Regions from separate parts of the Chromobacterium subtsugae genome, predicted to be linked through region 1. Evidence: riboswitches for the same ligand, from Rfam matches in the RefSeq annotation. Region 1 holds a riboswitch; the other holds the start of a gene.
The links. A riboswitch is a leader RNA that binds a small molecule or an ion and turns the genes downstream of it on or off. The one in region 1 is predicted to bind thiamine pyrophosphate.

Region 1 (15,735 bases):
CGCCTTGCCGGCGCCGGCGTCGGCGAACAGCAGGCCCAGCACCGCCAGCATCTGCGGCAGCAGCACCGCCCAGCCCATGCAGTCCAGCAGGCGGCGGGTTTCGCGGATGCTCTGCGCCGGCCGCTCGCGCGTCAGCCCGCAGGCGGCGATGAAGGAAACGAGGCAGGCCACGCCCAGCGCCAGCAGCGTGACATTCTTGGGGTCGAACAGCGGCGCGCCCGCCAGTTTCACGTCCTTGGCCGCCAGGCTGAGCGCCACGGTCAGCAGCGGCACCAGCAGCGAGGGCAGAAACACCTTGCCGCCCAGCCGACGCAGGCTGTCCTGCAGCCGCGCGGCCGACAGCGCGATGTGATGGCCGCTGCCGAGGCGGCCCAGGCCGGCCAGCAGCACCATGGCCAGCACGATGGCGCCGGACAGCTGCGCCGGCAGCCAGTCGCCGGCCAGGAACAGCATGCCGAACAGGCCCCAGAACGCCGCGCTGCCGTAGCGGCGCGGATGGCCGGGGTCGGCCAGCGCGCCGGCCGCCACCAAGAGCAGGACCGCGCCGGCCAGCCAGTACAGGTACTCGACATGCAGGATCATGCGCGCTTCTCCGACAGATGGGCGGCCGGGGCGGCTTGCCGCAGCAGCTGGCGTTCCAGCCGCATCAGGCGGACGGCGTGGATGATGAAGGCGAACAGCGCGGTGGGAATGCCCCACAGCGCGATGTGCAGCGGTTCGCTGGGGATCTGGTTTTCCTGCAGGAAGGTATGCATCAGCATCACCGCTCCGAAGGCGACGAAGATGTCCTCGCCGAAGAACAGGCCGACATTGTCGGTGGCGGCGCACATGGCGCGCAGCTTCTGCCGTTGCTCGGGCGTCGGCTCGCCGTGGCGTTGCTCCCAGGCGCCTTCGGTCATCGGCGCCAGGATGGGCCGCACCATCTGCGGATGGCCGCCCAAGCCGGTCAGGCCCAGCGCGGCCGACAATTCCCGCACCAGCAGGTAGACGATCAGCAGGCGGCCGACGGTGGCGTTGCGGATGCGCCGTATCCAGGCGCGGGCCTGGTCGCGCAAGCCGTGGCGCTCCATCAGCCCCACCACCGGCAGCACCAGCAGCAGGATCAAGGTGATGTTGCGGGTTTTCATGAAGCCCTGGCCGAGCTTGGCCAGGATGGCCAGCGCCGGCATGCCGGCGGCCAGGCCGGTGACGACGCCGGCGGCGCATACCGCCAGCAGCGGATTGAAGCGCAGCAGGAAGCCTGCGATGACCACCGCTATGCCTAGCAGCGGCCACAGATTGACAGCTGGGTCCATGGTTTCTCCTTGGGTGGGGCCGCGCTGCGGTCTGGCCGCCGCCTGGCGCGGTGTCGGGGTGGCTCAGTCGGCGGCGATGCGGATGCCCAGGGCTTCCAGGTGGCCGCGCAGCCTGGCGGCGAAGGCCGCCGCATGGGGGCCGTCGCCGTGCAGGCAGATGGAATCGGCGCGCAGCGGCACGCTTTCGCCGCTGACGGCGATCACGCGCTGGCGCAGCGCCATGTCGCTGACTTGGGCCAGCACCGCTTCGGCGCTGTCCAGCAGCGCGCCGGGCGCGCCGCGCGGCACCAGGCTGCCGTCGGCGCGATAGCCGCGGTCGGCGAAAACCTCCCGCCGCGTGTCCAGGCCCTCGGCGCGGCAGGCGGCGAGAAAGCCGCTGCCAGCCAGGCCGATCACCCGCAGCCTGGGATTGAAGTCGCGGATCGCGCGCGCCAGCGCCGCCGCCAGCGCCGGGTCGCGCGCGGCCTGGTTGTACAACGCGCCATGCGGCTTGACGTGGCGCATCTCGCCGCCTTCGGCGCGGACGATGGCGTCCAGCGCGCCCAGCTGATACAGCACGCCGGCGCGCACCGCGTCCGGCGGCAGCTGCATCTCGCGGCGGCCGAAATTTTCCCGGTCGGGAAAGCTGGGATGGGCGCCGATGGCGACGCCGCGCCGCAGCGCCATGCGCACCACTTGCAGCATGGTGTCCGAGCTGCCGGCATGCCAGCCGCAGGCGATGTTGGCGGAGCTGACGTGTTCCAGCAGCGCGGCGTCGTCGCCGCAGTCCTCGCCCAGGTCGGCGTTGAGGTCAATTTGCATTCAGCAGCCTTTCGATCCGGTGTTGATAGCGTTGCTGCAGCCGCAGCGCCTGGCGGGCGCCGTCGGGGTCGGTCGGGATGAAGTGCAGCTGGCTGCCCAGGCGCGCCTGGCCCAGCTGCCACAAGTCGGCCTCTATCACCATGCCCAGCCGCGGATAGCCGCCGGTGGCCTGGGCATCGGCCATCAGCACGATGGGCTGGCCGTCCGGCGGCAGCTGGATCAGGCCGGGCAGCACGCCGTGGGACAGCATATCCACCGTCTCGCCGGCTGTCAGCGCGGGGCCGGCCAGCCGGTAGCCCATGCGGTTGCTGTTGGGCGTCAATTGCCAGGGTTCGCGCCAGAAACGCTCTTGCGCCTGTTTCGACAGCCGCTTGAGTTCCGGCCCGGGGCAGACGCGGATCTGGCTGCCGGGGCGGGGCAGCCAGACGCCCAGCCGCGGCGCCGGCGGCCGCGCCGGCCCCAGCGCCAGGCGGTCGCCGTCGCGCAGCGCCCGCCCGTCCAGGCCGCCGAAGCCGGCCAGCAGATCGGTGCTGGCGGATCCCATCACGGCCGGCGCCTGGATGCCGCCGTCCAGCGCCAGGTAAGCGCGCATGCCGAAGCGCGGCGCCTGCAGCTGCAGCATTTGCCCGGCGCGGAAGGCAACGCGCCAGCCCGGCCACACCGGCTCGCCATCCAGCAGCGCCTGGCAATCGGCGCCGGCCAGCGCCAACTGGCCGGCGCGCAAGAAGCGGAAGCAGGCCGGCGGCAGCGTGATTTCCAGCGCGGCGGCGTCGGCGGGGTTGCCGACTAGGCGGTTGGCGATGCCCAGCGCCAGGCCGTCCATGGCGCCAGCGCGGCATACGCCCAGATGGCGCGCGCCGAAGCGGCCCAGATCCTGCACCGTGGTTTGCGGTCCGGCCTTGATCACTTCCAGCATGGCGATTCCTTGCTGGCGACGAAGCGGACGATGTCCCCCGGCTGCAGCAGGCAGGCGGGTTCGCGCGCCGGGTCGAACAAGCGGGCCGGACTGCGGCCTATGATCTGCCAGCCGCCGGGAGAGGCCGACGGATAGATGCCGGTCTGGCAGCCGCCTATCGCCACCGCGCCCGCCGGCACCGCGATGCGCGGCGTGGCGCGGCGCGGGGTGGCCAGCCGCGGATCCAGGCCGCCAAGGTAGGCGAAGCCGGGCTGAAAGCCCAGGAAATACACGGTGTAATCGCTCGCGCCATGCCGTTCCACCACCTGGCGCGGACTGAGGCCGCAATGCCGCGCCACGTGGTCCAGGTCCGGGCCGTATTCGCCGCCGTAGCAAACCGGAATCTCCACTCGCCGCTGCGGGATGTCGGCTTGTTCCGCCTGCTGCCACAGCTTGCGCAGCCGGGCCGGCAAGGCCGCGGCCAGCGCCGGATCGTCGCTCAGTTCCAGGGTGAGATTGTTCATGCCGGGCACGATTTCTCGGATGCCGTCGCCGGCTTGCAACTGCCGGGCCAGCCACCAGATGCGGCGCTGGCAGTCCAGCGTGGCGGGCGGCGGCATTTCCAGCGTCAGGGCCTGGCTGCCCAGCCAATGGATCGCGGGCGAGGTGAGGGGGGCGGAAGGCATCGGGTTTTGACGAAATGCGATTTGAGAATATGATTATGATTATGGGTTAATTGAATGTAATGATGCAATGTTAATAATTTCTCGTCAATTTATGAGAATGAAAGGATGGGAAGGCCTTGAATTTCGAGAGAACGGAGAATAACGTCCATGACGAATGATTTGCCGAAGATCGTGTCTTCGCAGCATCTGGTGTCGGAGCGCAGCCCCGAGTTGTCGGAGTTCGAATTCAGCCTGACGGTGGTGAACAATGCCTTTCACCGCTGGATGGTGCGCTGCATGGCCGCCGCCGGAGAAAAGGACATGACGCCCACCGAGGTGCTGTTGGTGCATCATGTCAACCACCGCGGCCGGCAGAAGAAACTGGCCGACATCTGCTTCGTGCTGAATATGGAGGACACCCACGTGGTGGCCTACGCGCTGAAGAAGCTGGTGAAGATGGGCTATGTGCGCAGCGAGAAAAGCGGCAAGGAAGTGTTGTTCTCCACCACCGAGAATGGCCGGGCATTGTGCGAGCGTTACCGCCAGGTGCGCGAGCAGTGCCTGCTGCCGACGCTGAGCGACGGCGGCATCGCCAATCCGGCCATAGGCGAGGTGGCCCAACTAATGAGGGCGCTGGCCGGCGTTTACGACCAGGCCGCGCGCGCCGGGGCCTCGTTCTGAATGCCGGCCGGGCGGCGGCTCAGATCACCGCCCACAAACCGATGATGGCCGCCAGCACCAGCACGCCGGTCAGGATCTGCGAGGTGCTTTTTTCTTTCTGCAGCGCGCGCTTGAGGCTGTCGTGCGCGCCCTCCAGCTGGTCTATCCTTTGCTGCAGCGAGGCGCGGGCCTCATCCTGGCCCGCCAGCCGCTTCAGCATGTCCTCGCCGCCGAATTCCTTGATGACATCCTTGTTCCACACCCCCAGCAGCTTGTTCACCTTGTCCTTGAAATACAGTGCGGTGCGCTGGGCCGGGTCCTGCCATTCGAACTGGAAGCCCTGGCCGGCGAAAAAGGCGTGGCGCTGCAGCCTTTCTTCTTCGGTGCTGGTTTGCCCGGTATTGACCAGGCCCGGGGTGATCGCATAGTCGGGGCAGACGCCCTTGGCCCAGACGATCACGCTGGCGAACAAAAAGGCGTCCAGTCCGCTGCCCATCAGCGCAGGGCTGCAACTGACGCCGCTTTTGGGGCCGAAGGTGACGGACTTGCTCGGGCGGTCCACCCGCACCCAGGCGACGTTGTACACTGCGTGGAAGCGGCTGTCGTCGCCTTCCAGCATTTGCCAGTGCTGGTTGCTGTCGGCGCGGGCGTAGCCGCGGAATTGCAGGCGGAAGTAGTCGGACTGCGAAGTCATGGCGCGGCTGCGCTGCAAGATGCCGTAGATCGGCGCGCCCTCGATATTGAGGGTGAGGATGGTTTCGCCCAGCGGGATGGCCAGATTGGCCAGATTGAGTTCGTTTTCCGGCGGCGGCAGCGGAATGTCTTCCGTCGTCGCCTGGGGTTGGTCGGTGCTTTTGGTATTGTTCGCAGTCATGTGGCAGTGATTCTGTCGCTGGTGGTGGTTCGCCTGCGCCCGCCGGACGCCATCGGCATGGGGATTCTATCCTAACATTGTAGGGGAGCGCGCTTGCGCTTGCCGAGGACGGGAGGTGACGGTGCGGTTCATCGGGAATTTCGTTCTCCTGGCGTGCTGGATTTTGCCGGCGATGGCTGGCGGGGTGTGCGGCAAGCCGATTCAGGTGGGGTGGGAGGAGCGGCCTCCCTATCATTACCAGGGACGGGATGGCCGGCCCGCAGGCTACTCGGTGGAACTGCTGAATCAAGCCGCCGCGCGCCTTGGCTGCCGCCTGACTTATCGTCAAATGCCCTGGTCGCGCAATCTGCAGGAGTTGCGGCTGGGCACGGTAGATGTCGCGATGCAGGCGTTGAAAACGCCGGAGCGGGAGGCGTACGCCTGTTTTGTGCCGGGCTACAGCTCCGCGCAGGTGCGGCTGTGGGCGCGCGCCGATCGCGCTGCGCGCTGGCCGGTCGCCCAGCTGCAGGATTTGAGCCGGCTGGGCCTGGTCAGGCTGGGCGTGACGCATGGCGACAGTTACGGCGACGCATGGGACCGCTGGCTGAAAGCGCCTCCGGCCACGGTGAGGGTGGACGCCGGGGAAACGCTGGCCGGCAGTTTGCGCAAGCTGCAGCTGGGGCGGATAGACCTGCTGCTGGCGACCATGGACACGCTGCCGAATGAGCTGGCCCGCTTGCCGCAACAGCCGGCCATCGTGGCCCTGCCGCCGGCATGGCGCGCGGGCGGCGCCTTTTATGTTTTCAGCAAACGCAGCGTGCCCGCCGAGCTGTGCCGGGCTTTTGCCGGCGCGCTGCGCGACATGAAGCGCGACGGCGTGGTGGACCGGCTCTACCGCAGCCGCTTCAACATCGCTTATCCCGACCCCTAGCTTCAAACCCGCAGCAGCGGCAGCGGCGCGAAGCGGCCGCCCAGCACATTGCGGCTGTCCTTGCCCCACCAGCTGTCGATCGCGGTGGCGTAGACCTGGCGGAAATCTATCGCGTGCGGCAGATTGCCGTCGCTGACGCCGGCCAGTTGCGGCGTTTGGCCGTATAGCCCGCCTTTGACGCGGCCGCCGGCGGCGAAGTGGACGCTGGCGGCGCCGTGGTCGGTGCCGCGGTTGGCGTTTTCGCGCGGGCGGCGGCCGAATTCGGCGTAGGTCAGCACCAGCGTGTCGTCCCAGCGGCCCAGCCGCGTCATTTCGCCGCGCAGCTGCGCCAGCCCGTCGGCCAGCTCGGCCAGCAGCCGCGCTTGCGCCGGCTGCTGGTTGCCGTGGGTGTCGAAGCCGGTGAGCGTGATGCGGGCGACGGCGATGTCGACGCCGCGCGCCAGCGTGTCGGTCAGCGTGCGCACCGCGACGCCGAAGCCGCCGTTGGGCTTGGGGCCGGCGGTGGGCGATTCGCTGGGCGCGGTGCGCGGCAGCGGCGCCAGGCTGGCGGCGGCCTGGCGGATGTCGCCTTCCACTTTCAGGATGTGTTCCAGCGCCGAGCCGGCGTGGCCGGGCTGCTGGTCGGCCACCAGCTTGGCCTGGCGCGCGAAGTCCTGCGGATTGGCCAGCACCACCGCGCGCGCGCCGCCGTCCAGCGGGCCCAGCACCTGGCTGGACAGCACCACGCCGTCGGCGGCGAAGTGCTTCGGCGTCGGCTGCTCGCGGAACAGCCGGGTCAGCCAGCCCTCGCTCAGGTATTGCTGGCTGGCCGAGGCGGTGTCCCAGATCTCGATCGAGCGGAAGTGCGACAGATTGGGCTCGGGATAGCCGACGCCCTGCAGCAGCGCCAGCTGCTGGTCCCGCCACAGCGGCATCAGCGGCGACAACGCCGGATTCAGGCTGATGGCCTCATCCAGTTGCAGCACCTGCTCGCGGGCGATGGCGATGCCGGGGCGCAGCCGGTAATAATCTGCGCTGGCGTAGGGGACGACGGTGTTGAGGCCGTCGTTGCCGCCTTTCAATTCAACCAGCACCAGCAGGCGTTTGTAGCCGGCCGGGGCCAGCGCCCAGGACAGGTTGGGCAGCACGCTCAGCATCAGGCCGGCGCCGGCCGCTTTCAGGAATTCGCGTCGTTTGAACATGGCGGTCTCCTTCACTCCACCTGGTAGGCCGGGTCCAGCAGCAACTGGGCGATGGCCTTGGCGCCGCTTTCTCCCTGCGGCAGCGGATTGGCCGGCGGCACCGCCAGCAACAGGCGCGCGGCGTCAGCCGCGCTGCGGGCGTCGTAGATGGCGGCCCATTCGTCGGGTTGCAGCTTCATCGATGCGACACCCTTGGCGACGAAGCGGTTGATGCGCGCCTCGCGGCCGGCCATCTCGTTCAGGCTGCCATCGGCCTGAGCGAAGGTGTCGCGCGCCGGCGCGGCGTCGTGGGCGATGCGGTCGAGGAACTGCTTGCGGGTGAGCAGGGTGGCGCTGTTGATCCAGGCTTCGCCGCCGGGCCAGCCCTTGACGTTGGGCGGCGCGAACACGTCCTGGCCCAGCTGGCGGTTCAGGCCGGCGATCACGCGCCAGTCGGGCGGCGTCAGGTCGAAGGTCACCAGCGTGCCTACGGTCAGCTCCACCGGCGATTTCACCAGTTGGCCCTGGCTGTGCCAGAACTGCGGCGTCAGCAGCAGCGCGCGCATCAAGGGCTTCAACTGGTAGTGGCCGCGGCGGAAGTCGGCGGCCAGCTTGTTGATGCTGGCCGCGTCCGGCGTCGGCGACACGAAATTGCGCCACAATTTGGTGGTGATGAATACCGAGGTTTGCGGCTGCTGCAGCAACAGGTCGATCACGTCGTCGCCGTCGAAATTGCCGCGCTGGCCGAAGATGGTCTTCTCGCCGGCGTCGCGCAGCCGCGGCCGGACGATGAACTGGTCGTCGTGGTCCAGGCCCCAGCCGGTGAAGGCGCGCGCCGCCTCGCGGATATCCTGTTCGCTGTAGTGGCCTTCGCCCAGCGTGAACAGCTCCATCACCTCGCGGGCGAAGTTCTCGTTCGGTTGTTCCTTGCGGTTATTGGCGGTGTCGAGGTAGCGCATCATCGCCGGGTCGCGCGCCACCGCGTGCAAGAGTTGGCCGAAATCGCCCAGCGCGTAGTGGCGCAGCAGCAAATTCTGCTGGTACAGCATCTGCGGCGAACGCACCTTGTCCAGCGCCGACACGAAGTGATTGTGCCAGAACAGGGTCATCTTTTCGGTCAGCGGCGACGGCGTGGCGAGCATCTCGGCCAGCCACCAGCTGCGCAGCTCCACCGCGTGCTGGTTGCGCTCTTGCTGCAGCGCTTTTTTCTGTTCCTCGGTCAGGCCAGGCTGGCCGGGGCGCTCGAAGGGGTCGTTGGCCCAGCCGGGCGGCGGCGTGGCCGGCTGGGTGCGGACGCCGGCCAGGATCTTGTCCACCGCGGCTTCGCGGCTGAGCGGCGCGTAAGCGGCGATCTGCGCCGGATTGGCGCCGAAGCCGGTGCGCAGCAGCAGATGGCGCGCGCCGTCGACGCCGATGTCGGCCAGCGCGCAAAGCGGCAGGCTGAACAGCACGGATGAGAGGATTATTTTTTTGAGCATGGTCGCAGGTTCCCGATGCAGGGTAGCCATGCCAGCTTAGCCGCCTATTTTTAGCAAGGTATGTCGGCTCGGGGGAAACTGTGAGGGAATGTTTATGGCATGCGCTGTGGCGGCTGCCTGAGGGCGGACAGGCCATGCCCGGTGTGCGATGATTGGCCATTTTACCGTGAGGTGGCTATGGCGGAAGCTGCGCCGCAGGCGCCGTGGTGGCGAAGAGCCTGTTCAAACGTCTTGTTCCTGCTTTTTTTCTTCTCCCTTCTGGCGCTGATTTTCTTCCTGACATGGCTGTTTTTTTTCCCGCTGCGGGCATTGGGGGATTGGCTATTCATCCCTTTGCCCCGCGGTCAGTATCTGCACCTGGAGACAAATCAAGTTCTGAACCAGCCGGGTTTCGTGCTGCCGCTGCTGTTTTGGGTGTTGGCTTTGCTGGGCGCGCTTTCCGGTTGGCGCGATGGGTTTCGTAAATTGCCCAAGCGGGACAAGGCCAAGCGGCGACAAAAATTGGCGCAGTTGAATCAGCGGTGTTGCCGTTTGCTGGCGATATCCGCAGGGCTGAGCGTGTTGCTGTCTTTGCCCGCCATGCGCAGCTATACAGTCGTGGCTGGGGATGGCATCCATGATATGGATTTCTATCGTCGGCACGAGACGGTGTATCCATTTTCGCAGCTTGAATGCATTAGAAGGTCGGTGGTGCGCGGGGCTATTTTTTACGATTTCTACTTTGATCGAAAAGAGGATGACTCGTTTACAGCGGCCGGACTCAATCCGCAAGCGTTGGCCTGGGTCGAATGCCAAACCGGGAAAAGCTTCCAGAGCTGGATGGGGGCTTGCGGCGGATGGCGGCGGGGCCGATAGGCCGCTATACTAGCGCCCTGTCACCGGGGGTGCCCGCCATGCGGGCTGAGAGACACCCTGAGAACCTGATCTGGATCATGCCAGCGGAGGGAGCGTGATGAGCGGAACATGATCCGCCCTGCCTGCTTGCTCCGTGGCCGCACCGCACGGAGAGATGTCCATGAAGTTGCTTCCCACCCTTGTCGCCGCCGCTCTGAGTCTGGCCGGCCTGTCCGCCCAGGCGGCCGAACTGCGCGTGCTCGCCCATAGCTCGTTCAGCGTCGACAAGCCGCTGCTGGCGGCGTTCGAAAAGCAATACGGCGCCAAGGTGTCCATCATCAAGGCCGGCGACGCCGGAGAGATGACCAACAAGCTGATCCTGACCAAGGCGAATCCGATCGCCGACGTGGTGTTCGGCCTGGACAACAGTCTGATCGGCAAGGCCGAGCAGGCCGGCGCGCTGGCCCCGTTGCCGGCCGAGCTGGCCCGCGGCGGCAAGGTAAGCCTGCCCGGCGCCGCCGCCATCGACTACGGCTACGTGACGTTGAATTACGACAAGGCCTGGTTCGCCAAGAACAAGCTGCCGCTGCCCAAAACCCTGAACGACCTGGCCCTGCCGGCCTACAAGAACCTGCTGGCGGTGGAAAACCCGGCCACTTCCAGCCCCGGCCTGGCCTTCCTGGCCGCCACCATCCACGCGCTGGGCGAGGAAAAGGCCTTCGCGTTGTGGGGCAAGCTGCGCGACAACGGCGTGAAGGTGAGCAAGGGCTGGACCGAAGCCTATTACACCGACTTCTCCAAGAACGGCGGCGGCCGCCCCATCGTGGTCAGCTACGCCACCAGTCCGGCGGCCGAAGTGTTCTACAGCAAGGAAAAGCTGAGCGACGCGCCCACCGCCAACCTGCTGTTGCCGGGCACGGTGTTCCGCCAGGTGGAGGGCGCGGCGCTGGTCAAGGGCGGCAAGGAGCCCAAGCTCGCCCAGCAGTTCATCGCCTTCCTGCGTTCCGACGCGGTGCAGAAGGATATCCCGACGCGGATGTGGATGTACCCGGCGATGGACGGCGTCGCGCTGGACCCAGTGTACAAGCACGCCGAGCAGCCCGCCGCGCACGATACCCCCGACAGCGCGACGCTGGCCGCCAAGCAGCGGGCCTGGGTCGGCCGCTGGGCGCGGGTGGTGCTGAAGTCTGGCGTCTGAATGGCGCCGACATTAGGCCATAATGTCCAGATCCCATGACCAAACGGCAACACAAGTGATGATCGCAGACATAAGCTCCTCCCGCCTGATCCTGCGCCATATGAGCGCGGATTTCCTGCAGGCCTGCCTGCGCGGCGACATCGACGACGCCGCCGCGTTGCTGGGCAGCCGCCCGGACGCCGGCTGGCTGGCGGAGGCGCAACTGATGGCGATGCGGCTGGACGATATCGCCGAAGACGCCGCCTACGCGCCGTGGTCGGTGCGGGCGATGCTGCGCCGCGACGATCTGGCCATGATCGGCCACATCAATTTCCACACCCGGCCGGGCCATCCGTATTTGCAGGGCCACGGCGACGTCGAGCTAGGCTATGCGGTTTATCCGGCGTTCCGCCGCCAGGGCTACGCCCGCGAGGCGCTGCTGGCGATGGCCGGCTGGGCGGCCGGACAGGGCGCCGGGAGAATGGTGCTGTCGATCGAACCCGGCAACCTGCCGTCGCAAGCGCTGGCGGCGCAGCTGGGCTTCGCCAAGGTGGCCCAGGCGCGCGACGAGGATGGTTGCGAAGATGTGCTGACGGCCGACTGGCCGTTGTCTGGAGCGAATGTTTGACGCAGTCGGGTGTCCGGCGGCTGGCGCTGGCCAGCCTGCCCGTGTTGTTTTTGAGCGCGCTGGCGCTGGCGCCGTTGGCGCGGCTGGTGGCCGAAGGCGGCCTGCAGTTCAGTCCGGGCCTGCTGGCCGATTCTTATCTGCGCTGGCGGCTGCTGTGGTCATTGCTGCAGGCGGCGGCCAGCTGCCTGCTGTGCCTGGCGCTGGGCGCGCCGCTGGCCTGGCTGCTGGCGCGCTACCATTTCCCCGGCCGCGGCCTGCTGCTCAGGCTGCTGATGCTGCCCTTCGTGATGCCCACCCTGGTGGCGGCGATGGGGGTGCTGGCCTTGTTCGGGCCGCAGGGGGCGACCGGACTCCATCTGCAGGACACGCCGTGGCTGCTGCTGTACGGCAATCTGTTCTTCAATCTGCCGCTGGTGGTGCGCGCCGCCTGCGACGGCTTTTCCCAGGTGCCGGCCAGCCGGCTGGCCGCCGCCCGCACGCTGGGCGCCACCCCGTGGCGGGCGTTCTGGCGCGTGGAGTGGCCGGCGGCGCTGCCCTGGATCCTCTCCAGCCTGTGCCTGGTCTTCCTGTATTGCTTCTCCGGCTTCGGCCTGGCGCTGATCCTGGGCGGCCAGCGCTACGCCACGCTGGAAGTCGAAATCTACAGCCTGGTGGCTTATGAGTTGAACCTGGCCGACGCCGGCGCGCTGGCGCTATTGGTGTTGCTGGTGTGCGGCGCCGTCGCCGCCGTCTATGCCGCGCTTATGCGCCGGCTGGCGACGGCGGCCAAGGTCGAGCCGCTGCCGCTGCGGCCGGCGCGCGGCTGGCGGGCGCGGCTGGCCTTGCTGGCCGGTTTGCTGACGTTGCTGCTGTTCGCCGGCCTGCCCTTGCTGGCGGTGCTGTGGCGCGGCCTGGCCGGCGGCGGCGGCTGGCTGGCGCTGTGGGACGAGGATGTCCGGCTGGCCTTGTTCAACAGCGCCCGCTTCACCGCGCTGACGGTGCTGGCCGCCGGCGCGCTGGGCCTGTGCCACGCGCTGGCCGCCGGCCGCAGCCTGGCGTTGCGGGCGCTGATCTTCCTGCCTTTCGTCGCGTCGCCGGTTTGCGTCGCTTTCGGCCTGTTGCTGCTGTATCCGCAGTGGAGCGCAGCGCTGGCCTTGCTGCTGGCGGCCTACGCGCTGCTGGCCTATCCCTTTGTCGCCAAGGCCTTGCTGACGGCGCGCGACGGCCAGCCGCCGCATTGGGAGCAGGCGGCGCGCAGCCTGGGCGCCGGCCCGTGGCGGACATTCCGGCGCCTGCAGTGGCCGCTGCTGCAGCCGGCCTTGCGGCGCGGCCTGGCTTTCGCCGCCGCCACCGCGGTGGGCGAATTCGCGGTCACGCTGTTTTTGTCGCGGCCGGAATGGCTGACGCTGACCACGCTGATCTACCAGCGGCTGGGGCGGCCCGGCGCCGCCAATATGGACGCGGCGATGAAGCTGTCCTGCCTGCTGATGCTGCTGGCGCTGCTGGCGTTCTGGATCATCGAAACCGCCGGCGGCGCCGGCTCATGGGAGGACCGTCGTGCTGACGCTGCGAAACCTGAATAAGCGCTTCGGCGCGCGCGTGGTGGCCGACGCGGTCTCGCTGACCGTCGCCGCCGGCGAGACGCTGGCCTTGTTGGGGCCGTCCGGCTGCGGCAAAAGCACATTGCTGAAGATGATCGCGGGCCTGGAGCGGCCGGACGGCGGCGGCATCCATTTTGACGGCGAGGATCTGTGCCGCCAGCCGCCGGAACGGCGCGGCTTCGCGCTGATGTTCCAGGATTTCGCGCTGTTTCCGCATCTGGACGCGCTGGGCAACGTGATGTTCGGCCTGATCGAGCAAGGCTGCGCCAAGCGGGACGCCGCGGCGCAGGCGCGGGAGATGCTGGCGCGGGTGGGGCTGGCCGAGCATGGCGGCCGCAAGGTATGGACGCTGTCCGGCGGGGAGCAACAGCGGGTGGCGCTGGCGCGGGCGCTGGCGACCCGGCCCAGGCTGCTGTTGCTGGACGAGCCCTTTTCCAGCCTGGACGCCGATCTGCGCCGCCAGTTGCAGCAAACGTTCCGCGCGCTGCTGCGCGAAGCCGGCATCCCGGCCATCATCGTCACCCACGACAGGGACGAGGCCTTCGCGCTGGCTGACCGGGTGGCGGTGCTGAAGGCGGGCCGGCTGTTGCAATGCGACACGCCGGCCCGGCTATTGGCGGCGCCGGCGGACGCCTGGCTGGCGCGTTTCATCGGCTACGACAACGTGCTGGCGGATGCCGCTGTGCCGCCGGGCGCGCTGCTGCTGGGGGACGATCAGCCGCCGGCGCGCATCGTCGAACTGATCTGGCTGCCCGATGGCGCGCGCGTCAAGGTGGTGGCGGCGGCGGGCGAGCTGGTGTTGAATCTGTCGGGACGCGAGGCCGCGCGCTGGCAGGCTTCGCTGTTCGTCGGCGGCGAGATCGGCGTCGGCGTGGCCGAGGCCGGGCTGCTGCGCTTTAACTGATTCAGCGCAGTCCGGCCTGCTGCATCTTGCTCAGCAGGCGCAGCAGCTGGCTTTTCTCTTCGGCGCTCAAGGCGTCGGTCACGCGGGCGCAGGCGCGCCAGAACCCGGGCAGCGCTTCGGCCAGCAGCGTCCTGGCCGCTTCGGTCAGGCGCAGTTGCAGGCTGCGGCGGTCGCTCGGGTGCGGCGCGCGCGCGACCCAGTCCCTTTTTTCCAGCCAATCCAGCAAGCCGGTGGCCGAGGCGCGGGTGATGCCGCAGTAGTCGGCGATGCTGGACGGCGTCGGCGGCGCTTCGCCGAACAAGCCTTGCTCATGTAGCCGGAACAACAGCAGCACCTGCAGCTTGTTTTCCGACAGGCCGTGCCTGGACAGGCTGGCGTTGACCAGTTGCAAGGCATCGTCGCCCAGCCACAGCAGCAGCAGGCCGGCGGCGGCGGCGTCGCGGTCGGTGTCCTGGCTGGCCGTTTCCCGCATCAGTTGCAAGTGGGGGGCGTGATGGGCGGTGGAGTCTGCGGCGTTCATCGCGTGGCGGCGGAGAAGAAAATAGACGGCCGATGCTAGCGTAAAAGCGGCAGCGCGTCGATTTCGCCATTAAATTAGGTTGACTAACTATATGCTTAGCGTATTATTTGGATGGAGTGCCGACATGACATCACACAAGGAGAAAATCATGGCCATTCAAGTATGCGAACTGCACCACGTGGGTTTCGCGGTGCCCAAGCGCCAGGTGGACGCGATGCGGGATTTCTACCAGCAGGTATTCGGCCTGCGTGCCGATCCGTCGCGCTGGAATATCCCGGACGTGCCTGGCTGCTTTCTGGATGTGGAGGACGCGCGGCAACTGCACGTGCTGGGCAGCGACGGCGTGTCGCGCTATGCGCAGGGGCCGGAGCGCGATCCGGTGTCCAATCACGTCGCCTTCACCGTGGCCAGCCTGGAGGCGGCGGCCGAGGAGTTGCGTTCCCGCGGCGTGGATTTTTTCAGCCAGCGCAGCGTGGCGGCGGACCGGCTGACGCAGTTGTTCCTGCGCGATCCGGCGGGCAATCTGCTGGAATTGCGGCAGGCGGCGCCGGCCGCGGATTGACGGCGCGGCGGGGAGGGGCCATCGCGGCTTGCGGCAACGGCTCTTTATCCTGCGGCGGGTCGTTGAGCGTCGGCTACAGCGTCCGCCGCAGTTCGCTTGGCGACAGGCCGTAGCGCTGGCGAAAGCGCGCGGCGAAGCGCGACGGCGACGCGTAGCCGCTGGCGGCGGCGATGTCGGCGATGGGCTTGGCGCCGGTTTGCAGGTTTTGCAGGGCCTGGCCCATGCGCACGTCTTCTAGCAGGCGCTGGAAGCCGCTGTCTTCTTCCGCCAGCCGGCGGCGCAGGGTGGAGGCGCCCAGATTCAGCCTCCGCGCCGCCGTTTCCACGCTCCATGGCGCGGCGGGATCCAGCATCAGCAACTGGCGGATCCGCTGCGCCACCGGCGCGGCCGGCGCTTGCAGCAGCGGCCCGGCCTGGCCGGCCAGCGCCAGGGCCAGCAGCACGCCTTCGGCATGGTGCTCGCGCATTTCCGGCGGCGTATCGCCGCGCAGGCTGTCCATCAGCAGCTGCCAGGCGCGGTGGCCCGGTTCGCCGATGTCGAGGCATAGTTCGTTGCCGGCCCGTTGCCGCAGCAGCAGCGAGCCGTGGCGCTCGCAAAAGCGCGCCAGCAGCGCCGGCGGCAGGCTGACCACATCCGCCAGATAGCCGGCGGGGCCGGGAAGGTTGGCGATGTCCAGTTCGCTGCCGGCCGGCAGCAATACCAGCTGCGCGGGTCCGGCCGACATTTCCCGTTCGCCCAGCCAGATGCGCTTGAGGCCGTGGCGCACCCGGCACAGGGCCGGCAGGAATACCG
Region 2 (15,735 bases), 1.5 Mb from region 1:
GCAATCAGGAAAGGCAGGAAAAGGCGGATGGGAGGCGCTGTGCGAATCGGCATTCCAGCCTTGCTGGGCAAGGTTTAGCGACGGATTGGGAGCAGCGGGACGCGCAGGCGCGCGGAGAGGGAAAAACGAACAAAAAAGGAAAACGGCGCGCCGGATAGCGCGCCGTCGACTGCGATTACAGCGTGGAAGCCAGCGCCGCCAGCGTGCCGCCGATCAACGAGCCCAGCACCGGCACCCAGGCATAGCCCCAGTCGCTGTCGCGCTTGCCCGGAATCGGCAGGATGGCGTGCATGATGCGCGGCGCCAGATCGCGCGCCGGGCTCATCGCGTAGCCGGTGGTGCCGCCCAGCGACACGCCGATGCCCAGCACCAAGAGAGCCACCGGCAATGCCTCGATGGCGCCCAGCGACATTTTCGGGCCGACCATCGACAGGATGGCGAACACCAGCACGAAGGTGGCGACGATCTCGGATACCAGGTTGCCCGGCAGGCTGCGGATGGCCGGGCCGGTGCAGAAGGTGGCCAGCTTGGTGTCGGCGCAATCGGTGGTTTCATAGTGCTTGCGGTAGATCACCCACATCAGGCCGGCGCCGGCCATGCCGCCCAGCATCTGCGCGGCGACATAGCCCGGCACCTTGTCCCACGGGAATTTGCCGGCCACCGCCAGCGCCACCGACACCGCCGGGTTCAGGTGCGCGCCGCTGATCGCCGCCACGCTGAACACGCCGACGAACACCGCCATCGCCCAGCCGAAGGCCACCACGATCAGGCCGCTGTTGTGGCCCTTGGTGTTTTTCAGCAGCACATTGGCCACCACGCCGTTGCCCAGCAGCACCAACAGCGCGGTGCCGATGAACTCGCCGACCAACGCTTTGTAAAATGGATCCATGATTCAGTCTTTCAGAAAAGAGATTGGCGTCCCGCCGCGGCTGGCGCGGCGGGCATGCTTGTCGCTGGGCAATCAAGCCTGATCGTCGGCCCACACCTTGGCGGCGTTCACCGCGCGCTGCCAGCCCTTGACGTTGGCGGCCACTTCGCCGGCCGGCATCGCCGGCTGGAAGCGGCGGTCCAGCTGCCATTGGCCCTGGATGTCGTCGACGCTCTTCCAGTAACCGACGGCCAGGCCGGCCAGGTAGGCGGCGCCCAGCGCGGTGGTTTCGGTGATCTTGGGGCGCACCACGTTCACCGCCAGGATGTCGGACTGGAACTGCATCAACAGCTCGTTGACGGTGGCGCCGCCATCGACGCGCAGCTCGGCGATGCCCATGCCGGCGTCGGCTTCCATCGCCTTCAGCACGTCGCGGGTCTGGTAGGCGATGCTGTCCAGCGCGGCGCGGGCGATGTGGGCCGCCTTGGTGCCCAGCGTGGCGCCGACGATGGTGCCGCGGGCGCTGGCGTTCCAGTGCGGCGCGCCCAGGCCGGCGAAGGCCGGCACCAGGTAGACGCCGTCGCTGTCCTTCACTTCCTGCGCCAGCGGGCCGACGTCGGCCGAGTGGCGGATGATGCCCAGACCGTCGCGCAGCCATTTCACCACCGCGCCGCCGATGAAGATCGAGCCTTCCAGCGCGTACTGCACCTTGCCGTCCACTGCCCAGGCGATGGTGGTCAGCAGATTGTTCTTCGATTCGATCGGCTTGTCGCCGGTGTTCAGCATCATGAAGCAGCCAGTGCCATAGGTGTTCTTCACCATGCCGGGCTGGGTGCATTGCTGGCCGAACAGCGCCGCCTGCTGGTCGCCGGCCACGCCGGCGATCGGGATTTCCACGCCCAGGTGGGCGGCGTGGGTGTGGCCGTACACCTCGCTGGAGCTCTTCACCTGCGGCAGCATCGAGGCCGGGATGCCCATGATGTCCAGCAGCTCGGCGTCCCATTCCAGCGTGTGGATGTTGTACAGCATGGTGCGCGAGGCGTTGGACACGTCGGTGACGTGCACCTTGCCGTGGCTGAAGTTCCAGATCAGCCAGCTGTCGACGGTGCCGAAGGCCAGCTTGCCGGCCTGCGCGCGTTCGCGGGCGCCGGGCACATTGTCCAGAATCCATTTGATCTTGCTGCCGGAGAAGTAGGCGTCGACCAGCAGGCCGGTCTTGGCGCGGATCAGCTCGCCCAGGCCGCGCGCCTTCAGTTCGTCGCAGAAGCCGGCGGTGCGGCGGTCCTGCCAGACGATGGCGTTGTACACCGGCTGGCCGGTTTCGCGGTCCCAGACGATGGTGGTTTCGCGCTGGTTGGTGATGCCGATGGCGGCGATGCTGCGACCGTCGATGCCGGCTTTGGCCACGGCTTCCGCCGCCACCCCCACCTGGCCGCCCCAGATTTCCTGCGGATCATGCTCGACCCAGCCCGGTTGCGGGTAGATCTGGCGGAATTCCTTTTGCGCCAGCGACACGATGTCGCCGCCGCGGTTGAACAGGATGGCGCGGGAACTGGTGGTGCCCTGGTCCAAGGCCAGTACGTACTGATCGCTCATTGAGTCTTCTCCTGATTGCCGGCAAGGCAGCATGGTTAACAGCGGGGGTGTCAACGTTGCGCTAATGTTGCTTTTTTTGCTTATGACGTTCGTTTTATTTGCGGACAATTCTATTCCCGAACACCAGCTTGTCAATCATTCGGTAAAAAAAAATACATTTTCCGCAGCGCAACCAGGCTTTTCCCGCGTGACGAACCCATTTTTATCCAATGAAATCAAAGCACTGAAAAATGTAGCGCGATGCTACATTCCGCCGACGACGCGGCCATTCCGGCACGAACCGCCGCGAACCACGCGGCTAGCGGCGGCCCCGCGCCGCGTCCTGGCTGCGTTTGCGCGTCATCCGTCGTCCATCACTGCAATTCCGCACTGCAACAAGGCTTTGCGCGATTACATCCTGATTTTTGCAAAGGAAAAAATAAGAAAATAAGCGAAAATAAAGATGGCGGATTAGAAAAAAAAACACCATCAATCGTTGTTTTGCGCGCAAATCCTTCATTTCAAGTAATCCAGCCGCTACACGGCAGTTATGGCAGCATGATCGACAACGCCGGAGACAGCCTGAACAGCCTGCCGATGCGCGCTGCGCGCCGGGCAAGGCGAGCGGATTCGACCCAACGCAAAGAAGCCGTCGCGCGGACATGGCACTATCGGTGCAGACGACGCCGGACGCCGACGGCGCGGGGAAACGAATCCCGGCGCGCCGACGCCCGGCGCAGCGTTTCCGGCTCCATGCCCATAGCTTCAACCTAACCGGCCGGACGGCCGCAAAGGACAGTCATGCTTCGCAACACCAAAATTCTCGCCACGCTGGGGCCCTCATCCAGCACCCCGGAACAAATCCTGGAGCTGGCCCGCGCCGGGGTGAACATCTTCCGCCTCAATATGAGCCACGGCAGCCATGACGACCACCGCGCCCGCCTGGCCGCCATCCGCGCCGCGGAAAAGGCATTGGACCGGCCGATAGGCGCGCTGATCGACCTGCAGGGGCCCAAGCTGCGCATCGGCAAATTCCCGCAGCCCGCCACCGTGCAGACCGGCGACCGCTACGAATTCGTGCTGGATGAAGTGGACGGCGACGCCCGCCGCGCCAGCCTGCCGCACCCGGAAGCCTTCGCCGCGCTCAAGCCCGGCCACAGCATCCTGGTCAACGACGGCAAGCTGGCGTTCCACGTGGAACATGTCGAGCCGCGCCGCATCGCCACCCGCGTCACCGTCGGCGGCGAGCTGTCCAGCAACAAAGGCTTCAATCTGCCGCACACCGTGCTGCCGCTGTCCGCCATCACCGAGAAAGACCGCAAGGACGCCGAGTTCGCGCTGGCCGAAGGCGCCGACTGGGTGGCGATGTCCTTCGTGCAGACCGCGCGGGACGTGGCCGAGCTGCGAAAGATCGTCGGCAAAAAGGCCGGCATCGTCGCCAAGATCGAAAAACCGTCGGCGGTGGACGATCTGGAAGCCATCGCCACGCTGGCCGACGGCGTGATGGTGGCGCGCGGCGACCTGGGCGTGGAGCTGCCGCCGGAAGACGTGCCGGTGGCGCAACGCCGCATCGTCCACCAGTGCCGCCACCTGGGCCGCCCGGTGATCGTCGCCACCCAGATGCTGGAGTCGATGATCACCGCGCCCACCCCCACCCGCGCCGAAGCCAACGACGTGGCCACCGCCGTCTACGAGGGCGCCGACGCGGTGATGCTGTCGGCGGAAACCGCCGCCGGCCAATACCCGCTGCAGGCGGTGCAGATCATGGACCGCATCATCCGCCGCGTGGAAAGCGCGCCGGACTACCGCAAGGTGATGGCGCTGGACTACAGCGCCGCCGACGAGCCGGGCCGCACCGACGCCATCGCCGCCTGCGTGCGCAAGGTGGCGACGCTGCTGCCGGTGACGGTCTCGGTCGCCTTCACCACCAGCGGCTCCACCTGTCTGTACCTGGCGCGCGAGCGCCCGTCCACGCCCATCCTGGGGATTTCTCCCAGCCTGGACACCGCGCGCCGGCTGACGCTGGTGTGGGGGGTGGTGGCCTACCACGGTCCGGATGCGGAAAACCTGGAAGACATGGTAGTGAAGACCACCTTCTGCGCCACCAAGCTGGGCCTGGCCGAACAGGGCAAGCCGATGGTGATCATCGCCGGCGTGCCCTTCGGCACCCCCGGCTCCACCAATCTCTTGCGCATCGTTTACCCGTAAGCGCCGCGTCTTCGCGCGCTTAAGACAACGGAAGCCCGCCGGCTTCCGTTTTTCATTTCCGCCGGCGCATCGCCGGCGCCGCCAAGTACTATGCTGCAACCATGGCCATACTCGTTGATCCCACCCCATGCGGCAGAAGCTTTTCCCCACCATGCTGGCGCTATGGCTGGCCCTGGCCGGCGTCCCCGGCCTGGCCGGCGAACCGCCCGGACTGATCGTCGACTTCGACGCCAGCAATCCGCCGCTGATGTACGCCGGCCAGCAAGGCGCCGCCGGCCTGTACCCGGCGCTGGTCGCCAAGGTCTGCGAACGCGCCGGCATCGCCGTCACGCTGCGCGCCGCCTCCTGGCGCCTGGCGCTGCAGGAATTGGGCGGCGGCAGCGCAGCGGCCGGCGGCATCATCAAGACCGCCAGCCGCGAAAAACTGTTCGACTTCAGCCAGCCGCTGTTCTACGAGCGCGTGGTGATGGCTTCTCCGGCCAAGGCGCCGCGCTACCGCAAGCTTGAGGACCTGTACGGCAAAAGAGTGGGCGTGATGGCCGGCTGGAGCTACGGCGACGCCTTCGACCTGGCCAGGAAGCAAGGCCGGCTCACCGCCTTCGACGGCGACAGCGACGAGCAGAACCTGCGCCAGCTGCGCCTGGGGCGGCTGGACGTGGTGTTGGGCATACGCGAGCCGCTGCAGCTGGCGCTACGCGACGGCGGCTACCGCGACGTGGCGCTGTCGCAGGAGGCGCTGGTGACCAATCCGTCCTACTTGGCTATCAACAAGCACGCGCAGCAAGAGGCGCTGCTGACGCGCTTCAACCTGGCGCTGGAAGCGATGCGCCGCGACGGCAGCTACGACAGCGTGCTGCAGCGCGAGCTGTCCAGGCGCTGAACCGGACGCCGGCCTGCGCCGCGCGCGCGACCGCGCCCGCCTGTCACCGCCCCTGCCATCAAAAACTATAAGTGCTGACCTCGATCAGATTGCTGTCCGGGTCGTTGAAATACACCGAGGTGATCGTTCCCATCGCGCCGCTGCGGGTGATCGGCCCCTCGACGATGGCCACCCCTTCGCGCTTCAGATGCTCAGCCACCTCGGCCAAGGGCAAATGGGTGATCAGGCACAGGTCGCCGGAACCGATGGCGGCGTGGTTGCGCGTTTCCTGGCCCAAGGTTTGCAAATTGATCTTCTGGTTGCCGAAACGCAGCGCGCGGCGGCCATTGCCGAAGCTCACCGCTTCCAGCTTCAGCGCGCGCTGGTAAAAAGCGACCGCCGCCTCGATGTCGCGCACGGTCAGGACGATGTGGTCGATATGGCTGATCATGCCAGCAACTCCGGTGGAAAGTATGGACCATCCACACTGCCACAAGCCGGACAGCCTGTCATGCCGAAAGCATGTCACCCTGACGGCAGCCGCCTCCCCTGCTATAGTCGCCTCTCAGACTTTCTCCATGCCGAAAACATGACCGTGCACCTGCCGCTGCAACAAGCCCGCCACCTGCAACTGGCCGCCCAGGGCCTGCTGACCGCGCCGCGCCGCAAGGCGAGCAAGGCCGACGCGCTGGCCGCCATCCGCCGCATGGCGCTGCTGCAGATCGACACCATCAGCGTGGTGGCGCGCAGCCCCTACCTGGTGCTGTACAGCCGCATCGGCCAGTACGACCCGGCCTGGCTGGACCAGCTGCTGGCCGAAGGCGCGCTGTTCGAATATTGGGCGCACGAGGCCTGCTTCGTGCCGACCGAGGACTACCGGCTGCTGCGCCACCGCATGCTGAACGCCGAGGGCATGGGCTGGAAGTTTTCGCCGCGCTGGTACGCGCAGCACCGCGCCGACATCGAAGCCATCGTCGAGCGCATCCGCGCGCACGGGCCGATGCGCTCGGCCGATTTCGAGCGCCGCGACAACAAAGGCAATGGCTGGTGGGACTGGAAGCCGGAAAAACGCCATCTGGAGGCGCTGTTCACGCTGGGCCGGCTGATGGTGAAGGAGCGGCGCGCCTTCCAGCGCGTCTACGACCTGGCCGAGCGGGTGCTGCCCGGCTGGGACGACACGCGCGACCTGCCCTCGCCGGAAGCCGTGCGGCTGGAACAAGTGCGCAACAGCTGCCGCGCGCTGGGCCTGGTCAAACCGGCATGGGTGGCCGACTACTACCGCCTCAAGCGCGCGCCTTACACCGAGCTGCTGCATGGCCTGGCGGATGCCGGCGAACTGCTGCCGGTGAAAGTGGAAGGCTGGAGCCACGACGCCTTCGTCCACGCCAGCCTGGCCGCCGAACTGGAGCTGGCGCGCAATGGCATGCTGAACAGCGGCAACACCGCCATCCTGTCGCCGTTCGACCCGCTGGTATGGGACCGCAAGCGCGCGCTGGAGCTGTTCGATTTCGATTACAAGATCGAGTGCTATACGCCTGCGCCGAAGCGAAAGTACGGCTATTTCACGCTGCCCATCCTCAACCGCGGCAAGCTGGCGGGCCGGCTGGACGCCAAGGCCCATCGCGCGCAAGGCGTGTTCGAAGTGAAATCGCTGCACCTGGAGCCGGGCACGCGCGTCAGCCAGCGGCTGGCCGACGATCTGAAAACGGCGCTGGCCAGATTGGCCGATTGGCACGGCGCGCCGCGGCTGGCGATAAGCCAGGCGCCGGGCGACCTGGCCGCGCGCATCCTGGCCTGACGCTTACTGCGCGTTGGCGTACCAGCCGCTGACGCCGGGCTGGCGCTCGTCCCACAGCGCCACTTCGCTGAACTGGATGTCGGGCTGGATGTCGGTGTAATTGGCGATATCCCCCATGATGCGCGCCGCCACCGGGCCGAAGGCCTGCTGAAAGGCCTGCACCGAATCGCACAGCAGCAGGGCCTGCGCCACGAAGCCCGGCGGGCTGCCCGCCTCGGCGCCGGACAGGCCGCGGTCCACCCGCACGCCCTTCAGGCTATGGCCCAGCAATTGCTGCACCATCGGCATGTGGCGCTGCAGGTAGTAGTCGAAATCGAAACGCGCGGCGGGCCGATGCGGATAGACGACGGACACGACGATCATGGCAAGCTCCGGTTGTGCACAAGGAAAGGCTTAACTTACTCGCCTGGTCAAAAATTGCCAATGTCATTTAGCATGGCGCGGCGGTGATGGAACTTGCCCGCCGCCGCCGCTCTCTATCCTTCAGACAAACCACCCGAACGGATAGACGCATGCGCACCCCGATACTCCTGATGAGCGCCGCCCTGGCGCTGGCCGGCTGCGACCAGCGCCAAACCGCCCAGCTGCAGCAGGCCGCCTCCGCCGCCATCGGCAATGTGCACCAGGGCGTCGACGCCGCCAGCGCGCCGCTGGGACAGCTGAAGGAGCAAGCCAGCGCCGCGCTGGGCGCGGCCAAGCAGGTGGGCGCGGCCGCCACCCTGCTCAATCCCGAACTGAAGGAACAAGTGGAAAAACTGAAGCGGCAGGCGTCCGACATCCAGGGCGCGATCCAGCCCAAGCCCTAGCCGCCTTAACGGCATTTTGATGGCCGGGCGCGGTTTATTTAGCTTGAATTTAGACCGGCCGACCTAGCATGGGCTTGTCATTCCCCCTGGAGAAATCCGTCATGGAAAGCCTGCCCGACTTGTGCCGCGTCAGCGACATCCTGCTGGATGTGGACGTTGACTGCAAAAACCAGCTGTTCGCCTACGCCGCCCGCCAGCTGGGCCAACGCCACGCGCTGAACAGCCAGACCGTGCAAAGCGCGCTGCAGCTGCGCGAGCAAACCGGCAGCACCGCGCTGGGCCACGGCCTGGCGCTGCCGCACGCCCGCATTCCCGGTCTGAGCGAAGCCCATGCGCTGTTTCTGCGCCTGAAGCGGGACATGGAGTTCGACTCGCCCGACGGCAAGCCGGTGCGCAGCCTGCTCTTGCTGCTGCTGCCGCAGGAAGCGCATCCGCAGCACTTGCAGCTGCTCGCCGCCATCGCCCGCATGTGCAGCGAAAGGCCGTTCCGCGAAGCGCTGGCGCGCTGCGCCCACCCGCAGCAGGTGCACCAGTTGTTCCAGCTGTGGGCTGACCCGCAGCCCAGCAACGACCCGCACTTCTGGCTGGACAGCAACCGCTACTTCCTGGACACCGAAGCCAGCCTGCGGCCCGATTACAGCATACGGCGCAAAGTGGTGGCGCGCTTCTGAGCCGGGCCGGCGGAAAACCGGGCGGGTGACAGCGGAAAACCGGCTTTGCTAGGATTAAACCGCTACCGCCCCTATTTCCGACAAGGCCTGAATGTCCAATTTCCTGCTCACCATGCTCTCCCTGACCGTCGCCAGCATAGGCGTGATCACCTGGCAGCACAGCGTGCGCGCCGATTTGCTGCGGCCGCGCCGCCGCTGGCTGCAGGCCTCGCTGCTGCTGGCCGCCGGGATGATGCTGGAAGGGGAACTGCTGGGTCTGCACCCGGCGGCGCTGTCGCTGGGCAGCGGCATGAGCAACGCCGGCATCACGCTGCAGCTGATGATCATCGCCCGGCTGTGCAATCTGCGCCTGCCCGATACGCTGTGGCTGTGGGTGGGCGCCTATTCGATCCTGGACAAGTGGGTGCCGCAGCCGCTGCTGAGCGCCGCGCTGTCGGCGCTGGAAATCCCGTTGCTCTACCTGGCCGCCGCCTGGCTGTACCAACGCGCCGAACAGCAGATCTGCCACAACCGCTTCAGCCCCACCGCGCTGCTGTTCCTGCTGGGGGCGCTGCTGTTCATCTGGCGCGACGCGCCCGACCTGCTGCGGCTGTACCACGGCCAGCCCCACCTGTCGCACGAGCACACGCTGGCCCACCAGCTGGCGCTGACCGTGGCCGCCGCCGCCCAGGTATGCGGCGCGGTGGGCTTTCTCAACATCGTGCTGCAACGGCAGAACAGCCGGCTGCAGGACGCCGCCAACATCGACCCGCTCACCGCCGCCGGCAACCGGCGCGCGCTGCAATACTGGCTGCGCACGCTGGAAGCCTCGACCGAGCGGGTCTGCGTGATCATGCTGGACATCGACCATTTCAAGTCGATCAACGACCGCTTCGGCCACCCGGCCGGCGACCAGGTGATCCAGGCGCTGGCCAGCCTGCTCAACAACGGCGTGCGGGAAAACGATTTGCTGATCCGCTACGGCGGCGAGGAATTCTGCCTGGTGATGCCGGACACCGGCATCGAAACCGGCCTGGCGGTGGCGGACCGGCTGCGCCAGCAATTCAGCCAGCTGGCGCTGTTGCCGGCGCAGCCGGAGCAGCGCTGCAGCTTTTCCGCCGGCGTGCACGAATGGCAATGCCGGCAGCAGGATTTCGCCAGCGCGCAGCAAAAGGCCGACCAAGCGCTGTACCAAGCCAAGCAGAACGGCCGCAACCAGGTCTGCCGGCTGTAGTCAGCGGCCGGCGGGCTTGTCCTCGCCATCCTCCCGGTGCCGCGACTTCACCGCGTACATCTGCTGATCGGCCATCCCCACCAGCGCTTCCGGGCTGGCGAAATCCTCCGGTCCGGTTTCGACGCAGCCCATGCTCACCGTCACGCCGGACAGCGCGATTTCCATCTCGGCGCGCAGACGCTGGACGAAATTGTTCTCCGCGTGGCGGCGGCCGCAATTGGGCAGCACGATGCAGAATTCGTCGCCGCCGTAACGAAAGCAGCCGTCTTCCAGCCGCGAAATGCGATTGATGATGCCGCCCAGCACGCGCAGGATCTCGTCGCCGCGCTGATGGCCTTCGGTATCGTTGATCGCCTTGAAATCGTCGATGTCCAGATACACCAGCGCCACCCTTTCATGGCGCCGCTGCGCGCTGCGCAGCACCCGGGTCAGGGTTTCGTCCAGGTGGCGGCGGTTGAGCAGGCCGGTCAACGGGTCGGTGCGCGACAGCTCCTCCAGCTGGCGGGTGCGCATCGCCACCTTTTCCTCCAGCGCCAGCGCGTACTGCTCGGACTTGTTGCGCGAGGTTTCGATTTCCGCCACCAGGCTGCGGATATAGGTTTCGAACACCAGCGCGATGTCGAACATCACCAGCTTGTCCATCGACATCAGCGTCTGCGTGCAGACATCGGGGTCGGGAATCAGCCTGGCCACCTGCACCGACAACAGCGAGCGCAGGAAATGGATGGCCGCCAGGTACAACTTGGGCTCCACGCCGATGCGCTTGTGCACCAGGCCGATGCGCAGGCGGTTGTTGACGTATTCCAGATCGTAGACGCCGCTGAACAGGTCGATCACGTAGCGGCGCTGGGCGCTGCGCAGCCGCTGCAGGGTATCGGCGTCGCCGATCAGCAGCGCGATTTCCGGGGTGCTGGTCTGCTGCTCGTAAAAGCGCTCCACCAGATCGTCCAGCTGCGGCTCGATCAGCGCGCCGGCGGCGCGAAGCAGCAATTCGTCGCGCGGCTGCAGATCGAACAGCTGCTTGCGCTGGTCGATTTCAAACTCGGTGATGCGCAACTGCTCCAGCAACGTCTGGTCGGTCTGCTTCATGCAGCCCTCCCCCTCCATCATGACCGGTCTTATTCAAACTATATCCCAGCCTGCGGGTACGCAATCTCCTTAGCGGCGCATTGCGCGCGCCAGCGAACGCGCCTGGGTCTACATCGCCGTCTGAACGGCGCGGACAACGGCCGGCGGCTTATCCACAGGCAACCGGCGGTCTGCCTGTTTATCCACAGCTTCAGCCTTCGGCTTGCTGCAGCAGCACCGCCAGCTCGTCCGCCGCCTCGCTCCATTCGGCGTCGCACTCCAGCGCCTGGCGCAAAAAGGCCGCTTGCGACGGGCTCCAGAACGGCGCGTCGGCCAGCGACACGCGCGGCGGCAGCGGATGGCTGGCGATGAAGGCCTTGATCGCCGCCGGCTCGTCGGCCAGGCCCAACTGGCGGAACAATCCGGGCAACAGGTGGCTGCTGGTATCCATCGCGCGCTCCAATGCTGGGGGAATACGCTCATCCTAGACCGATTGCCGGCACGGCAGGCATAAAAAACGGCGGCCCGCGCCGCCGTTGTGCCAACTTGGCGACATCACACCTTGTCGTACAGCTTGGCGCCGCCCTTGACGAACTCGATGGACTTTTCCTGCATGCCCTTGTTCAGCGCGTCCTGCGCGCTGATGCCCTGTTTGGCGGCGAAATCGCGCACGTCCTGGGTGATCTTCATGCTGCAGAAATGCGGGCCGCACATCGAGCAGAAGTGCGCGACCTTGGCGCTATCTTTCGGCAGGGTCTCGTCGTGGAAGTCGCGCGCCTTGTCCGGGTCCAGGCCCAGGTTGAACTGGTCTTCCCAGCGGAATTCGAAGCGCGCCTTGGACAGCGCGTTGTCGCGGATCTGCGCGCCGGGATGGCCCTTGGCCAAGTCGGCCGCGTGCGCCGCCAGCTTGTAGGTGATGATGCCTTCCTTGACGTCGTTCTTGTTCGGCAGGCCCAGGTGTTCCTTCTGCGTCACGTAGCACAGCATCGCGGTGCCGTACCAGCCGATCTGCGCCGCGCCTATCGCCGAGGTGATGTGGTCGTAGCCGGGCGCGATGTCGGTGGTGAGCGGCCCCAGGGTGTAGAACGGCGCTTCGCGGCACCACTCCAGCTCCTTGTCCATGTTCTCCTTGATCAGCTGCATCGGCACATGGCCCGGACCTTCTATCATCACCTGCACGTCGTGCTTCCAGGCGATTTCAGTCAACTCGCCCAGGGTTTTCAGTTCGCCCAGCTGCGCCGCGTCGTTGGCGTCCCAGGCGCTGCCCGGCCGCAGGCCGTCGCCTAGGCTGAAGGCCACGTCGTAGGCCTTCATGATTTCGCAGATTTCCTCGAAATGGGTATAGAGGAAGTTTTCCTGATGATGCGCCAGACACCATTTGGCCATGATCGAGCCGCCGCGCGACACGATGCCGGTCATCCGGCCGGCGGTCAGCGGCACGTACTGCAAACGCACGCCGGCGTGGATGGTGAAGTAGTCGACGCCCTGCTCGGCCTGCTCGATCAGCGTGTCCTTGAAGATTTCCCAGCTCAGGTCTTCGGCCTTGCCATTCACCTTTTCCAGCGCCTGGTAGATCGGCACGGTGCCGATCGGCACCGGGCTGTTGCGCAAAATCCACTCGCGGGTTTCGTGGATGTTCTTGCCGGTGGACAGGTCCATGATGGTGTCGGCGCCCCAGCGGATGCCCCAGGTCATCTTGTCCACTTCTTCCGATATCGACGACGTTACCGCGCTATTGCCGATATTGCCGTTGATTTTCACCAGAAAATTGCGGCCGATGATCATCGGCTCGGATTCCGGGTGATTGATGTTGGCCGGGATGATGGCGCGGCCGGCGGCCACTTCCTGGCGGACGAACTCCGGCGTGATCTCTTCCGGCAGATTGGCGCCGAAGCTCTGGCCGGCATGCTGGCGCGTCATCAGCTCCAGCAAGCGGGTGTTGCCGGTGACCTGCAGCGCTTCCACATAGGCGCGGCGGTTCAGGTTTTCGCGGATGGCGACGAACTCCATCTCCGGGGTGATGACGCCGCGGCGGGCATAGTGCATCTGGCTGACATTGCGGCCAGGCAAGGCGCGGCGCGGCTTGCGCTGCAGGTTGAAGCGCAACTCGGCCAGCTTGGGGTCGGCCTCGCGGGCGCGGCCGTATTCGCTGGACAGGCCATCCAGCTGCTCGCAGTCGCCGCGTTCGGCGATCCAGCCGGCGCGCACCGGCGCCAGGCCGCTCTGGATGTCGATGCGGACCGCCGGGTCGCTGTACGGGCCGCTGGTGTCGTAGACATAGATCGGCGGATTGGCTTCGCCGCCGAACTGGGTCGGCGTGTCGGCCTGGCGGATCTCGCGCATCGGCACGCGGATGTCCGGGCGGCTGCCGGCGACATGGATCTTGCGGGAATTGGGCAAAGGCTGGATGGCGGCGGCGTCCACCACCATCTGTTTGTTTACGGGCGCGTTCATCGGGCGGGTCTCCAGGGCGATGAAGCGGCGCAAGGAGCGGTTCGGCGCATGGCCGGCTGCGGTGGGATGGCGGGGCTATCTTCGGCAGGTGACGCTTCCCTACGCCGGGATTATCCGGGTCAGGTTCCAAGGGTATTTCTCACCCGCGCCGCCGCTTTCAACCCGATGTCCTACACTTTGGTAGCCGATCAAGCCAAACGCCAGGCGCAGGACCCCTAGCGATGCTGTGAAGGTAAGGCAAATATGGGATAATCGCAAGTTATCGTCATGACACGAGTCCTTGCCGCCCCCCAGCTTCGAACGGCGCAGCGGACTCCCAGCCCTCCGGAGTTTAAGTTGATGGATTTCGAAAAAACCCGTTTCAACATGGTCGAACAACAGATTCGCCCGTGGGACGTTCTGGATACCAACGTGCTGGATCTGCTGTTTCACGTGAAACGCGAGGACTTCGTGGCCGACAATCAGCGCCAGATGGCCTTTGTCGATACCGAACTGCCGCTGCCCAACGGCAGCAAGATGCTGCAGCCCAAGATGGAAGCCCGCCTGGTGCAGGACGCCGCCATCCAGCCCACCGACAAGATCCTGGAAATCGGCACCGGCAGCGGCTATCTGACCGCGCTGCTGGCCAAGATGGGCAAGCAGGTGGTGAGCGTGGAAATCGACGCCGCCCAGAAAGCGCGCGCCGCCGACAATCTGAAACAGGCCGGCATCGCCAACGCCACCCTGGTTGAGGGCGACGGCGTGCTGGGCCTGCCGGCGCAAGCGCCCTACGACGTGATCGTGGTCGGCGGTTCGCTGCCGGTGGTGCCGCAGGAACTGAAAGACCAGTTGGCCGTCGGCGGCCGCCTGATCCTGGTGGCCGGCGACCTGCCGGTGATGGCTTGCAAGCTGATCCAGCGCGAAACCGAAACCAGCTTCCGCGAAACCGCGCTGTTCGAGACCTGTGTCGAGCGGCTGCAGAAATTCGAAGCCGTCGAACCGGCTCGTTTCAGCTTCTGACCATGCTGCGCGAAATCACCGCTCCGCAACTGGCGGCGCTGCTGGCCGATCCGCAGGCCGCGCGCCCGGTGCTGCTGGACGTGCGCGAAGGCTGGGAATACCAGCTGGCGCACATCGAGGGCAGCGTCCACATTCCGATGAACCTGATCCCGATCCGGATGAGCGAACTGCCGGACGACGCCGCCATCGTCGCCATCTGCCATCACGGCATGCGCAGCGCCCAGGTGGCGATGTTCCTGCAGAACGCCGGCTTCGACGACGTGATCAACCTCCAGGGCGGCATCGACGCCTGGTCCGCCCAGGTGGATCCGGCCGTCGCCCGGTATTGATACTGGACTAGACGGCGCGTCGCCCATTGGGGTGACGCAGCCTACCAGCACCGCCTCCGGGCGGTGTTTTGCTTGGAACGAAACGCCGCCCGCCGCCTCCAAGGGTCGTGATCCGCCACTCCCGCCGCAAAGAAACCCTATGCAAGCTCTGAATTATCTTTCCTCCGCCCTCGCCCGCGTCCATCCGGCCTGGGAAGCGGTGCTGCGCCAAGCCGACATCGCCGCGCGGCTGGCCGACATCGACCGCCAGCTGAGCCAGCAAAGCGAGGCCGGCAAGACGCTGTTCCCGCCCGCGGCGCAGATCTTCAACGCGCTCAGCTTCGCGTCGCCGGCCGACGTCAAGGTGGTGATCCTGGGCCAGGACCCGTACCACGGCGCCGGCGAAGCGATGGGGCTGTCGTTTTCAGTGCCGGAAGGCGTGCGCGTGCCGCCGTCCTTGCGCAACATCTACAAGGAACTGGCGGCCGACCTGGGCCTGGGCATTCCCGCCAACGGCGATCTCAGCCACTGGGCGCAGCAAGGCGTATTGCTGCTCAACAGCGTGTTCACCGTCGAGCAGGACCAGGCCGGCAGCCACGGCAAGCTGGGCTGGCAGACGGTCAGCGACGCGCTGATCGACGCCGTCAACGCGCAAAGCCCCGGCTGCGTGTTCCTGCTATGGGGCAACTGGGCGCACACCAAAGCCGAGCGCATCGACGCCAGCCGCCACCTGGCGCTGAAGGCCGCCCATCCGTCGCCGCTGTCGGCCAGCCGCGGCTTCCACGGCTGCCGCCATTTCTCCCAAGTCAACGCCTGGCTGATCGCCCGCGGCCGCCAGCCGGTGCGCTGGGCCGCCGCCGCCGCGCAAAACAGCCTGTTCTGACCTTTCTGTCCGCCGCGGCGCTTTG

Region 2: linked by a shared signal. The riboswitch ahead of thiC (phosphomethylpyrimidine synthase ThiC) and the one ahead of U6115_RS08605 (thiamine ABC transporter substrate-binding protein) in region 1 are both predicted to bind thiamine pyrophosphate.

What each region holds. Positions count from the first base shown of each region.
Region 1 covers NZ_CP142381.1:1,730,642-1,746,376, forward strand. Annotated here, with positions in the region: gene U6115_RS08550 (DUF979 domain-containing protein) at 1-582, opposite strand, end outside; gene U6115_RS08555 (DUF969 domain-containing protein) at 579-1,295, opposite strand; gene pxpA (5-oxoprolinase subunit PxpA) at 1,359-2,096, opposite strand; gene U6115_RS08565 (5-oxoprolinase subunit C family protein) at 2,086-3,012, opposite strand; gene pxpB (5-oxoprolinase subunit PxpB) at 3,000-3,677, opposite strand; gene U6115_RS08575 (winged helix DNA-binding protein) at 3,825-4,337, shown strand; gene U6115_RS08580 (hypothetical protein) at 4,357-5,190, opposite strand; gene U6115_RS08585 (substrate-binding periplasmic protein) at 5,312-6,100, shown strand; gene U6115_RS08590 (DUF1501 domain-containing protein) at 6,103-7,281, opposite strand; gene U6115_RS08595 (DUF1800 domain-containing protein) at 7,293-8,738, opposite strand; gene U6115_RS08600 (hypothetical protein) at 8,916-9,593, shown strand; TPP riboswitch at 9,609-9,703, shown strand; gene U6115_RS08605 (thiamine ABC transporter substrate-binding protein) at 9,754-10,770, shown strand; gene U6115_RS08610 (GNAT family N-acetyltransferase) at 10,829-11,377, shown strand; gene U6115_RS08615 (ABC transporter permease) at 11,374-12,939, shown strand; gene U6115_RS08620 (ABC transporter ATP-binding protein) at 12,914-13,861, shown strand; gene U6115_RS08625 (MarR family winged helix-turn-helix transcriptional regulator) at 13,863-14,381, opposite strand; gene U6115_RS08630 (VOC family protein) at 14,530-14,943, shown strand; gene U6115_RS08635 (helix-turn-helix transcriptional regulator) at 15,017-15,735, opposite strand, start outside.
Region 2 covers NZ_CP142381.1:267,796-283,530, reverse strand. Annotated here, with positions in the region: gene U6115_RS01370 (MIP/aquaporin family protein) at 176-889, opposite strand; gene glpK (glycerol kinase GlpK) at 962-2,464, opposite strand; gene U6115_RS01360 (hypothetical protein) at 2,496-2,894, shown strand; gene pyk (pyruvate kinase) at 3,245-4,651, shown strand; gene U6115_RS01350 (substrate-binding periplasmic protein) at 4,779-5,531, shown strand; gene U6115_RS01345 (VOC family protein) at 5,590-5,961, opposite strand; gene U6115_RS01340 (winged helix-turn-helix domain-containing protein) at 6,100-7,308, shown strand; gene U6115_RS01335 (EthD family reductase) at 7,312-7,671, opposite strand; gene U6115_RS01330 (hypothetical protein) at 7,821-8,114, shown strand; gene U6115_RS01325 (PTS sugar transporter subunit IIA) at 8,216-8,785, shown strand; gene U6115_RS01320 (GGDEF domain-containing protein) at 8,877-9,998, shown strand; gene U6115_RS01315 (GGDEF domain-containing protein) at 9,999-11,087, opposite strand; gene U6115_RS01310 (DUF2789 domain-containing protein) at 11,278-11,517, opposite strand; gene thiC (phosphomethylpyrimidine synthase ThiC) at 11,622-13,520, opposite strand; TPP riboswitch at 13,600-13,747, opposite strand; gene U6115_RS01300 (protein-L-isoaspartate O-methyltransferase family protein) at 13,860-14,519, shown strand; gene U6115_RS01295 (rhodanese-like domain-containing protein) at 14,522-14,848, shown strand; gene ung (uracil-DNA glycosylase) at 14,988-15,710, shown strand.